DNA from 2 places in the Bacteroides cellulolyticus genome. Region 2 is predicted to be linked to the other one. Evidence: riboswitches for the same ligand, from Rfam matches in the RefSeq annotation. Region 2 holds a riboswitch; the other holds the start of a gene.
The links. Region 2 has a riboswitch for cobalamin ahead of OCV82_RS06595 (IS110 family RNA-guided transposase). Riboswitches for the same ligand answer to the same signal wherever they lie in the genome.
Positions count from the first base shown of each region.

Region 1: linked by a shared signal. The riboswitch ahead of OCV82_RS04150 (TonB-dependent receptor plug domain-containing protein) and the one ahead of OCV82_RS06595 (IS110 family RNA-guided transposase) in region 2 are both predicted to bind cobalamin.

Region 1 covers NZ_JAOQJJ010000002.1:219,769-226,101, forward strand. Annotated here, with positions in the region: gene OCV82_RS04140 (ABC transporter substrate-binding protein) at 1-1,027, opposite strand, end outside; gene OCV82_RS04145 (YncE family protein) at 1,063-2,145, opposite strand; gene OCV82_RS04150 (TonB-dependent receptor plug domain-containing protein) at 2,210-4,222, opposite strand; cobalamin riboswitch at 4,290-4,497, opposite strand; gene OCV82_RS04155 (chromate transporter) at 4,594-5,157, opposite strand; gene OCV82_RS04160 (chromate transporter) at 5,229-5,780, opposite strand; gene OCV82_RS04165 (hybrid sensor histidine kinase/response regulator transcription factor) at 5,815-6,333, opposite strand, start outside.
Region 2 covers NZ_JAOQJJ010000004.1:203,904-210,236, reverse strand. Annotated here, with positions in the region: gene OCV82_RS06615 (CPBP family intramembrane glutamic endopeptidase) at 1-499, opposite strand, end outside; gene OCV82_RS06610 (flavin reductase family protein) at 823-1,338, shown strand; gene OCV82_RS06605 (porin family protein) at 1,482-2,060, opposite strand; gene OCV82_RS06600 (hypothetical protein) at 2,324-2,521, opposite strand; gene OCV82_RS06595 (IS110 family RNA-guided transposase) at 2,626-3,579, opposite strand; cobalamin riboswitch at 3,833-4,024, opposite strand; partial or broken gene OCV82_RS06590 (hypothetical protein) at 4,542-5,023, shown strand; gene OCV82_RS06585 (hypothetical protein) at 5,450-5,917, shown strand; gene OCV82_RS06580 (hypothetical protein) at 5,914-6,168, shown strand; gene OCV82_RS06575 (hypothetical protein) at 6,183-6,333, shown strand, end outside.

The DNA.
Region 1 (6,333 bases), on a different contig from region 2:
AGTTTACGTACGAGGTATTGCATCCAAAGATACGTTTATTTTTCCACGCGTCAAAATTGGTATATGGAGAGTAGTCGTTTTTCAGTTCGGAGTATGTCTTATCCTGTTTCTGATTATACTTTATGAGCCAGAAGTCAGCTTTCTGACCTTTGTCCAGAACTGTCTCGAACGACATAGGCACTGAGCCGCTTTCCTTTGTATAGCTGAATATGTAGTCTCCTCCGGCATCGTTTATCATCCTGGCCATGGTGCTTCTTCCTCCGGGAACATACCATGCAGATGAATATTTCAATTCAGTAATCACAGTAGGGCGGTCGTGGACATCTTTTGTCATATGTTTCAGAGTGAGATATTGTTTCTCTATTTTTCTGAACAGTGAGTCAGTCTCTTCCTCTTTACCTGTAAGGAGTCCATAAAACTTCATCCATTCTGCTCTGCCTAGGGGAGATGTCTCCATATAGTCGGCACATTCTATGATGGGTATTCCTATACTTTCTATTCTTCCGTACCCGCCGCTATTCTCAAAAGGAGAGAGCAGTACCGCATCGGCATTGAGGTCGATAATCTTTTCTATGTCGGGACTCATTGAAGAGCCGCAGTCGGCTATGAAGCCACCTTCGTACATCTCCTTTATCTGTGGATGCTTGATATACTGAATGTCGCACACTCCGGCTATGGATTTGATAGCTCCTGTTTCGGCCAAGAGGGAGTTGTGAACAGATGAGTAAACAATGGCATTATTTAAAGGAGTACGAACTATAGTTCCTTCGGGCAGATTGCCGGTGTTGGTATTGTCTCTGTCTGTCAGTATGTACGTATGCAGAGTTTTCAGTGTATCCCATGGATTGCGCAGTTCCACTTTGGTATAATCCTTGAATTTCAGAATTCTGATGTTTTCCGCATAACTGAATTTTACTGTATCGACAGGAGTTTCAGAATGCGAGGAAGTCCTGCTTCCTCCGCTGCATGCAGAGAGAAGCAGGACTAATGTTACTATATTGGCAGATAGTAAAAATGATTTCTTCATTATAATAATGATGCAGATATTTCTTCTTTTGGCTTTTATTCTGTTACAAAACGTATTCCTGTAGTGTATTGACCGGCTTCAAATTGAGATTTTTTGTTGCCGTTCTTGTCGTACACATATACGTCGTTCAACGCTCCGTATGGCTGGTTTATTATGTACACATCTTCTGTCTCAGGGTCAACAGCTATACCGCCTGGGTTTGGTATGTCGCTGAATTTTACGAATTCTGTCTCTTTACTGGTCTTGATATCATATACGAAACACTTTGCTCTTTCCGGCAGATGGAACTCAGAGTAGAGAATATACATCTTGTCGCCATTGTTGGCTATGTATGAAGCGTTGCATAGTTCCTCAACCTGATATGTATCTGGATTTATACGTTGCATAGTTCCGTAGATATAATCCTCCTCTTCTAGTCCTTCAGATCCGGCATAGTTACCATTTGATACAATATACACAAATCCGTCGCTACCCACAATGCTTTGCGTATAAGGATTAAGCAAAACTGTAATATCCTCGACTTTGGTCATGGTCTTTGCATCTACTACCGCAACTGTATTTCCCATACCATATCCGGAGATATTTACGAAGATTTTTCCCTTGGTGTATGACAATCCCTCCGGATAATCCCCTACATTTACAGAAGAAACTATTTCTTGAGACAGGGTATCAAGTTTGGAAACAGTACCGTCGTATGCAGTAAAGAATACAAATCCGTCGCCTGCTGTGGCAAATCTTGGTTGCAGAGGTTTATTGTCGGACGTTGTAAGTGGCATGCTTTTTATTATTTTTCCTTCCTTGTCCAGTATCTCTATTTTTGAAGAAGTGGTGCTTACTGCATATAGTTTAGAGCCATAAACACATAAGTCCTGAAGGTCACCTATTCCTTTGCCGTTACTTGCTGCATAAATATCAGATGACGCTGTGCCTTTGTCTATATCGTACCATTGTATTGAACCGTCATTGGCACCCCAGTTGCCAGTGTTAATTATGTATGCTCCTGTGGTGATTACAGGTTTTTCTGTTCCACCATCAATTCCCGGTTCATCGTTATTACATGATGTCATTGCAGTGATAAGAAACATAGCTGCTGTAAGATAAATGAATTTCAATTTCATAATGTTCTGTTTTTATTTGTTGTTGTTTAATGATTTAATATTCTTATTCATAGAGTTTTATCTGTTATAGAATATAACTCAGTGATACTTTATAGTTTCTTCCCGGCATAGGATAAAATCTTATGACCTCATAGTTTTTTCCGCTCAGATTTAATGCATCCAGCTGAATCTTGAATTTGTGCTTTTTCCAGGAAAAAAATCTGTATGCCGATAAGCTATGATCGGAATATGGCTCAATACGGTACGAAGGAAGGTTTTGTGCCAGAGTATATCTCTCAGAAGCAAAGGTTACATTATATGTAATATTCACCCATGGGTTCTCTATTGTGAGACTTCCTCCTCCTGAATGTTTTGGAGTATATACAATCTGGTTTCTCCATGTTTTTGATTCAGGGTCGGTTATATCCTCTGCCTGGATAAAGTTATAGTTAGCTGTGATATAAAGGTTTATTTTGTCTGTCAGACTGTATTCCGATGATATGTTTATGTCTGTTCCTATAGTCTCAACTTTACCGACATTCATCATTTTCCACACAAACATGGTGGGAACTGCAACAATCTTGTCGTTGACCTTATTATAATATACATCAGCTGAAAGGCTAAGGAATCTGAATCGTCTGTTAGAGTCCGATCTATTGTATGTCACTCCGAAGTTTCCCTGTCGTGTGGTTTCCGGACGAAGATTGGTATTCCCTATAAGGAGATAATACAGGTCGTTGAATGTAGGAGTTCTGAATATATCCTTATACGAGGCTCTTATCCTTAATCCGTGCTGACGTAAAGGTTTCCACGATATACTGACCGCAGGAGACAGACGTTTCCTGTCATTTGCAGCTTTACCTATCTTCACATTCTCTGTTATGTATGTGTTGAGCAGTGAAGCCGAAGCTGAGAAGTTGGTACGTTCATATCTGGCAGCCAAAGCACTCAGTACAGTAAATCTTTCAGGAAACTGGCAATCTCTCAGGTTAGTGTACAGATAATTATATGCAAAATCCTGTGCAAATGAGAAAGAAAGATTTTTTATCGGACTGCCCATTACGGTGGCTGACAGATAGGTCTCTGTCTGTCTGTATCGGTCGTCTGTTATTCCGGATGACTTGTCGTTATAGTCTCTATTCCAACTGTAGTTGAATTTTCCAAGTACCTGCATTTTCAACCGTTTATTCCATCTGTTTTCGTAACGCACTTGTCCGAAGTAGTTTCTATCGTACAGTCTTTCAGCAGAATAAGGATTGTCGTAAACCACACTTCCCGGCAGTCCTCTTTCTGAGTCAAATAGGTATGCTTTTACTTGTAGGTCTTGTTTGGAGGTAATGGATGAGTACAGATTTGCTTCTGCTCTGTAAGAACGTATGTCGCTGTTGTTCCTTTTTGCATCAATCAGTTGGTTTCCGTTCCATAATTTAAATCTGTAGTTACCGTCGGCTTGCAGATAATCTCCATAAAATGAAAGACCAGTTTTATTGGTTATTTTATGGCTATACATTACAGAGGGATTAATCAAACCATATGAGCCGGTTTTGAAGGAAGCGTTAATACTGTATTTACCTTTTTCTATGTCAGGTGTTATAGTCTTTATGTTGAGAACTCCTGCCGAGGCAAAAGCTTTTGCACTTTGATATATATCATCAGTCTGACCAATTGTAAGAGAAAGTTCTGATACATTACTCAGAGAGTACCTTGAAATATCAACTTGTCCAGACTGGCAGTCGCTTATGCTTACTCCATCGTATATAACTCCTGTATGCTGTGCTCCCATACTTCTTATGGAAACAGTTTTCAGTCCTCCTATACCTCCGTAGTCTTTTACATTAACTCCCGAAAAGTGTTTTACGGCTTCGGCTACATCATACACTCCCATACGCTCCAGCTCTGATTTTTTCAGTATCTGAAGCGGTGACGTTGCCATTAAGGCTGATGGAGTCTTTCTCGCACTGATAGTAACGTCCGGAATTTGGTGTATCCTACCGGTGATGCTGTCTGTGTTGTTCTTCTGTGCCATAGATACCATTATCGGACATAAAAACAGTACAGTTACAGCGTACCTGTGGACAACATAATTCAGTTTGCCCATTTCTTACTCAATAAGTATCTTACAAAAATTACATGTATCCGCATCATTCTTTCCTCGAGAATGCTGTGGTATGATTTCTTGTTTTGCAGGTCTTCTGACTTACTCCGGATGGCTTTACCTTCCCGTCATCAAGTTTGACAGTGGTTAAACAGATATTAAGCTATCCTTATTCTGTGGAGATTACAGCAGCGGGACTGTCCGGGATTTTCACCCGATTCCCTTTTCATCCTCATCCTGTAAATAGGCATATTGGAACAAAACATTGCAAATATATGAAAAAAACGGAAAATTGAAAATCATTTATTTTATTTTCGCATTTTTACTATATATGGAATGCAATCTTCAGATACTATGAGTAATTAGATGATGTGTCAATATAATATAAATCCAGCGATGCCGCAGAGTATGATAAGAAGTATAGGATTGACTTTATATTTGTGTGAAGCGATGAACACTGAAGCGAAAATCGCTATGCTCGTTATTATGCTGTAAGTGTCCGAACCAAAATTCTCGGTATTCATCAGTACAAGGGCTGCAGATGCTAAAAGTCCCACTACTCCTGGGCGTAGCCCGTCGAATACAGAAGCCACTACAGGGTGTTTCTGATATTTCAAAAAGAATTTGCTTATCAATATCATCAGGATGAATGAAGGCAAGACTACAGAACATGTTGCTATGGCAGAACCTAAAACGCCTATTCCATGAGAGTAGCCGGCATTAACTACAGCTGTATAACCAACGTATGTGGCAGAGTTTATACCGATAGGACCGGGTGTCATCTGGCTGATGGCAACTATATCTGTGAATTCAGAAGAACTGAGCCAGTCATGACGTGTCACAACTTCACCTTGTATCATGGACAACATTGCATAGCCTCCGCCGAATCCGAAGAGACCTATCTTGAAGAATGTATAGAATAGTTGTAGGAATATCATGTTGTAAATTAAAAATTAAAAGTTAATAATTAAGAATTTGGGTGTGGCTTTTACTGACTTTCAACTCTCTGTCATTTGCTTTTATCCTCAGTTTTTCTTTTATATCGCCCGTAAATATATCCGCCAAGTCCTGACAGAATAATTACGTAGATAGGCGAGAAGCCGAGCAGCCATATAAGCAGTGCAGATACTGCCGGAATCCATATATTGTATCTGTTGATACGTGCGGTTTTAGCCATTTTGAAAGTAGGTGCGGCAATTAATGCCACTACTCCGGGACGTATGCCCTTGAATACTCTTTCAACAGGCTCCAGATGCTGGAACTGCCTGAAGAATAGTGCAATGGCCAGTATTATCAGAAATGATGGCATGATTGTTCCTAAAGCCATGAAGAATGCTCCCCAGAATTTACGCAGTTTATACCCTATGAATATTGCGATGTTGACGGCGAATATTCCCGGAACTGTTTGCGACAATGCCATGAGGTCAAGGAATTCTTCTTTTTTTATCCATTTCCTTTTATCAACTATTTCCGCTTCAATCAGTGGAACCATGGCATAACCGCCTCCTATTGTGAATAGTCCTATTCGGAAGAATATTGTAAAATAATTTAGATATATCATGTCGTTAATTAAGAACTAGCTTATTTCTCTGTTTTTAGTTATTAACTGATTTCATATAATCTCTAGGAGGAACACCGTAATATTTTTTGAATGTATCTGCGAAATATTTCGGGTCGGCAAATCCGAGCATGTCTGAAACCTCTGATACGGTATATTCCTTTGTTTTCAGTAATATGGCAGCTTCCTGCATACGTATGTTCCTGATAAGCTCGGCTGGAGGTTCACCTGTAAGTGCTTTGATCTTGTTGTAGAAACTTGTACGGCTCATGTTTACGGCTGCACATAAGGTATCCACATTCAGACCTTTTCCAAGTCCTTCTTTTATAAGTCCGGTCACTTTACGGATAAACTCTTCGTCAAGTGTGGAAATCATTTCCGGCACGTCATTTTCTTCTGATGATATAGAATTCTCGTCCGTATCTTCTTTTTGTTGTGGCAGGGATACTATAAGTTCCTGAAGCCTTTTCCTTATCAGGTCTCTGTTTTCAAGAACATTGCTGATATTGGCTTTCAGAAGGGTTATGTCGAACGGTTTTACTATATACAGGTCTGC
Region 2 (6,333 bases):
CAAATATAAGCGACGACACCACTATACCAAGATAAGGCATTTTCCACTTTCGCATAAGATGACCCTGTATAGCACCACGGAACAGCAGTTCTTCCACCAGCGGAGCCATAACTACAATGGATATTATCCCCAACGGATTGTTCATCATCTGTTCAAACACATCCTTCATATTGTCAGGCAGTCCGGCAAGCTCGCTGAAATAGTTGGTCCACAATCCCATTGCCACGATAAACACAGCTGATGCAAACAATACAGCCCTTCTATTGGGAGTTTTCAATCTGAAAACATCAATAGATACATATTTTCCCAATACTACATGAAGACCTACAGACAATGTGGAAAGAAATTGTGCCCACATAATGACAGACATATATCCACTACCGGACACGTCCGGCATTTCCACAACTCCGTTCTTCAGCATATATATTCCTACAAGCACTCCGAAAAATGCCAGCTGATAGGCAAAATAAAGCAATAGTAATTTTATTGTACGTCCCATAATAAGCTCTATTATATAATGCTACAAATTTATACAGTTTACTGTAACAAACCAAACATCACAAAAAGCTTATGTAAAATCATCAGATGATAAAGTAAAAATATCTTTTTATATTCTATAAATACAAACTATATATACATAAATATAACTTATATCTTTATAAATATAACTTGTATTTATAAAAACACATACTATATTTACAAAATATGTAAGAACAAAATATATTTTCAAACATTAAGAACATATATTTTCATCGTAACTTGTTTCTTTACATTCTGCTTTTCACTATTTTTGTAAACACACATATATAAAATAAAAGAAGAATGAAAGAAATTAACGTATCACAATTGACATACAATATGATTGAAGCCATCGGTAAAGAATGGATGCTTGTAACTGCGGGTACACAGGAAAAGTTCAACACAATGACAGCCTCTTGGGGTGGCACAGGAGTGTTATGGGGAAAAACAGTCGCATTTATTTTCATACGTCCTGAACGCTATACATACGAGTTTATAGAAAAATGTGACACTCTCACACTCTCGTTCCTGGGTGAAGAAAACAAGGCTATACATAAGGTGTGCGGCTCAAAATCAGGACGTGACACGGACAAGATAGCAGAAACAGGACTTAAACCGGCTTTAACAGAAAATGGTAATATTACATTTGATCAGGCACGCCTTACACTGGAATGCAGAAAGCTTTACGAAGACGACATAAAGCCGGAAAAATTCATAGACAAATCGCTTGACGGAAAATGGTACGGCAATGGGCATGGCAATTACCACAAGATGATTATACTGGAGATAGAACATATTTGGAGAAAAACAAAGAACTAAGCATAAATCAGCTGATTATAAGAATGTCAGTAAATTCATTAGTATAAAAATAAGTATTATAACTTAACAACTAAAGAAGGCATATCATTACTTGGAAACAAGTCAGATATGCCTTCTTATAAAAATTGAGTTATCTTTATTCTCTACTTTTTGAACAGACTGAATAAATCATATCCCAAGGAAATCTGAAATACCCTGTCTCTATAGTTTTCCAATCCGGGAAATTCATCCTTATTCAATTTTACAAGACCATAATTATAATTGAATGTCAAATCAAGTCCAAACTTGAAACGATAACCAAGACCTGCCGTTAAAGATGCCGACGTCTTTCGATAATGAATCATAGGACTACCATCCGGTTGCATTCCTTCCAAACCATTATAATAGATATCCAACTGGGGACCGACAAAGATATTTAGCCCCAATGTAGAACAAGGATAAAACTTAAATTTTAATGGAATAAGAATACATTTACTTTTCTCCAGATAATCTTCACCACCTTCTCCTTGTTTGGTAAATAAAACATCAAGTTCTGTTGCAAACTTTTTGATTCTGTATTCTCCAAACACACCGCCTAACATTTTGGAATAATAACCATTATCACCATATCTACTGGAGAATCCGACACCAACACGTGGTCCGAACGACCATTGACTCTGAGCATTCAAATTACTAAAAGAGAACGCAATTAAACACACGAATAAAATAAGAACCTTTTTCATACGTAAATATTAAGCGTCCTACACATAAAGTAGGACAGGTTTATACTAAAATTGATATAAAACCGAGTATTTTGACAAAAGAAAGATTAGCATTCATGAAAACACAAATGCGGCTATTATACGATGACAAATAGAAACAGCTAAGAATTTAAAAGTTTCATACACGTGTACATAAGTCACAATCTTTGGCGCTTAGCTGTTGAGACCAATTTCATTTTCGGACTATGGTAATTCCAGTAAAAGTCGGCCTTTGGTCTGTATTGTTAATTGGGTGTTACTGCTTGTGGAACTTTAGTAAGCGAGACATTGTATCCAAGCTTTTTAAGTTCGGAAGACAAATATACCTTGCGTTTCTGCTCTATCTTGGATTGCATATATTGTGCACCAAGCTCATGGTAACGGGCTCCCGTACTCAGTATAAGATAAACGGATATCAACTGAGAATGTCCCACTGCAATCAAGGCACGTTTCTTTCCTCTGCGGGCAGCTATACGATGGTATCTCTCACTGAAAAACGTATTCTTTGTACGGGTCGCAGCCCATGCGGCTTCTGTGATTACCGCCTTTACCTGTTTGTTTCCGTGAGTGATTCGTGCGCTTTTTTTTTGCCCGCACTCTCGTTGTTGCCCGGAGAAAGACCGGCCCAGGACGAAAGATGCTTTTCTGAAGGGAAGTGGGACATGTCAAGACCTATCTCAGAAACCAGATCCTCTACAACCTTGGTGCTAAAACCGGGAATCTCCCTGAGAAGTTCAAGGACATTCTCGTACTTGGACAACAGTCTATTTATACGTTCGGACAAATCATCAACTAAAGTCTGAGTCTGGTCTATATCCTTTCGGATCATCTGAAGAAGATAAATGTGATGCTCTTCAACAAAACCGGTACACGCTTCCAACAACTCTTCCGGACTGGCTGACAGTTTTCCGTGGTAAACTGACTTTATATCATCAAGAGTAAGGACTTTACCTTCACAAAGCATATCAATAAGAGAAGTAGCTGTCGTACCGCTTGTGTTACTTACAACACTTGAAAGCTTGATGTTGCAGTCTTCAAGAATACGCATCATACGGTTCTTCTCTGAAGCTATCTGCTGAATAAGCTTGTTCCGGTAACGGGTCAGGTCACGAAGCTGACGCTGCTCCTTGGGAGGAATATAGCTCGGTTTGAGAAGACCTGCCAGAAGAAGCTTGCAGATCCATTCGCTGTCCATCTTGTCTGTCTTGTGACCAGGAACATTCTTAATGTGACGGGCATTGACTATCCAGACATCGGGAATGGAATCTTCAAGAACCTTATAAACAGGTTTCCAGTAAACACCGGTACTCTCCATTGCCACATGCGTTACACCATTGGACAATAGCCATTCTTTCAATTCATTCAAAGAACTCGTGAAGGTTTTGAATGAGCGGGTATCACGTTGGATGCCTACTCCGTCTATTGTCGCCACCACAACCTTCATATGGACGTCGATACCGCAAGCACGCTGTATCAACTGAGGGAATGTCACTTCTGCCATAACTGATACATTTAGGGTTACACTATACAAAGGTAACTTCAGCTTGACTATTTACATTCTCTTTGGCGTGATTTTTTTATCTCATGGGAATTTCATAACTTAATTATTAAAAGTTAAACAAAAAGTTTAAACACACATTCGTTTTTATTGCGACAGATTTGCAACGAATGAGAAATCGGTTATCAAAAAGAATATAGGTGCCTGTGGACGAGCCTCTGTTCATTTTAATCTAATGCCAATTATCCCGTGGTCACTAAATCTATCTCATCAAGCAGGTCTTCTGGCTCATCCCGCTTATCGCGCCTTCCCAGCTTTCACCAGTGGCAAAGAGTGCGATAAACTTTAATAGGACTTACAGCTGCGAGTACAGCTCCGGATTTTCACCGGGATTCCCTTTTAATTCCGTTCGACGCTTCGATTGGAAACTTGACTGGTGCAAAGTTAATGGTTATTTTTTAATCTTGTTTCTTTTTCTGTGATTTTTATTTCAAGAAAGGATTATTTTATGGCGCGAATTGTATTTTCATGTTAATCAAGCATTTATAACAACCACGAATAGTCTTTTCCCCTTATGAATAATAGCGTTTCTCAATTATGGTCTCTTTTCATCTCACGTCGGCAATTCTCTTCGGAGAGATTTTATATGCAAAGGTACAGCGTGCGTCTGGTCGTCAAGTATCGCTTTCACTAACGGTTCCCGGATATTCTTCACGGCAGCCTTCCACAAATCGAAGATTGACTTTCACTCCCCACCTCGTTGCAGGGCATAGTCGGACGAGCCTGACTGTGCTCTTACATTGGGCGGTTGGGTATTCCGTTTCATCCCGTACACTGTTTACTTGCCTTATCCGTCCTTTTCCCGCTGTCAGTCCTGCATAAAAATCATTCCCCGACGAGAAGCCAAAAGAGTTTCAAGAAAAGGAAAAAAAAAGAAAATATTTGACAATCTAAAATTTACAATTATGCACAGCAGGATTTTTCAAATTTCAACGGAGCCGATAGACAAAGAAAACTATCTGAATGAGGACACACTCCAGCAAGGAGACGGGAGCTTCTATGACTATTGTTCAGAAATAGACGAGGAAGACCGTAAAGAGGATATTGCCAATTTGGTCAATCATGCCTTGCCCAAAGGAATGTTCGAGCTTATATCCGATGACACCATGCGCTATAATGGTGGAATAGAGCAATGGAAAGAGGAGTATGTCGCCAATATCAAAAAAAGAGCGAATGCTCTTACGGCAGATAATATGTTGGAATGGGGTTCGACCTATTATCTCAAACAGGCAGTGGAAAATCCGTTGGATGTCGCCTATCATTTCTATTTGGATGGCGATGGCTGCAGTCTTTTGCCGAACAGTCCTTTACGTTTATGGAGTTTGTTTGTAGGCTTGAACCGGGAACGATACTCTACATCGGAGGAGTTGTTGATTACCACTTCTGATGTTTGTCCGAAACATTGGCAACCACCCGCCTCAAAAGTGGGTGGTTGCTCTCTTTTTTGCACAGGCTCCCCGGTTACTTTTATAAATATGCTCTGCAGAGCTTCCGCCACCGGTTTCACAGCCGGTATATTCCTGTTTTAAGGGTATAATCCCTTCACAGCCCCGACATACGCCGCAGGTCTGTTTTCGTGTGCAAAGGTACGGTGGACGAACATTGCCCAAGTACCGCTATCGCTACCTGAAATAAAATTTGACGACAACTTTCCGTAATCGGAGATGACGGTATTTCATAAAATTTCATTGCAGGTTCCTTGCTCATCGTTCTTGCATCCCCCCGTTTGTGACGCACATGAAAACAACCCCTTTGGGCGAAGTCAAAAGGCTTCAAGAAAAGGGAAATAAAAAAAACAATAAATCAAAAGACAATGAGCAAGTACGATTTCATCAAGCAAGGCAACCTCCTTTTTTGGCACACTGCCGATAATGATATAGAATGTCGAATTATCTCAACTCCCGAAAAAGTGGATAGTGACAGCATCATCTTAATCTCAACAAGCTCTTCCGAGACAGAGGTTTTGGCATCGGAGTTATTACCTATTGGCTCATCAAGAAGCCACAAAGAGGAGTTTATGCGCTGGAAGAAAGAGCGTGAAGCCGAGGGCATGGAGTTTTTCAGCCGGTTGTCCGAAGTCATGGAAACAGACAGTGATTTGGCTGTAGGCGATATGGTGGCGTTTACAAACGACTACGGGGTGGTATTTGGCCCCAAAGAAGTATTAGCTTTCAGAAAACCTTGGAATGGCTATAGATGCGTATATATCGACAGTGATGCTTATTGGTTTCCAGACCGTCCCGAACAACTCACCATACTCAGCAAAGGAGGTACAGAATGACAACAAACGACATACTCAAACGACTTTGCGGCAATATTGCCGCAGGTCGTTTCAACTGGCGAAAATACTGCACGCCGCAATCTTACTTCGGTTGGGAGATTTGCGTTACCCCTCTGCATTGCTCTTACGGACAGATAGGCTACACCGTTCATTTCCCTTATACCAATATACCGGAAGTGGAATACGATTGGGAAATGGGCAAACTGACCATTGACGGCGAGAAATGGAAAAGTTATTTGCGGAACGAATAATAATAAATATCAATATGGCACAGAATTTTTATACCAAATGGCAGGACGCTATACTTGCAGATGCAGGAGACTATGTTTCAAAAGAGTACCGCAGTTTCCAGACAGCATTGGTGCGTGAGATTTCCAAATATGCCGCAGCCGTTGGTGCAAAGGTGGCTTCCAATT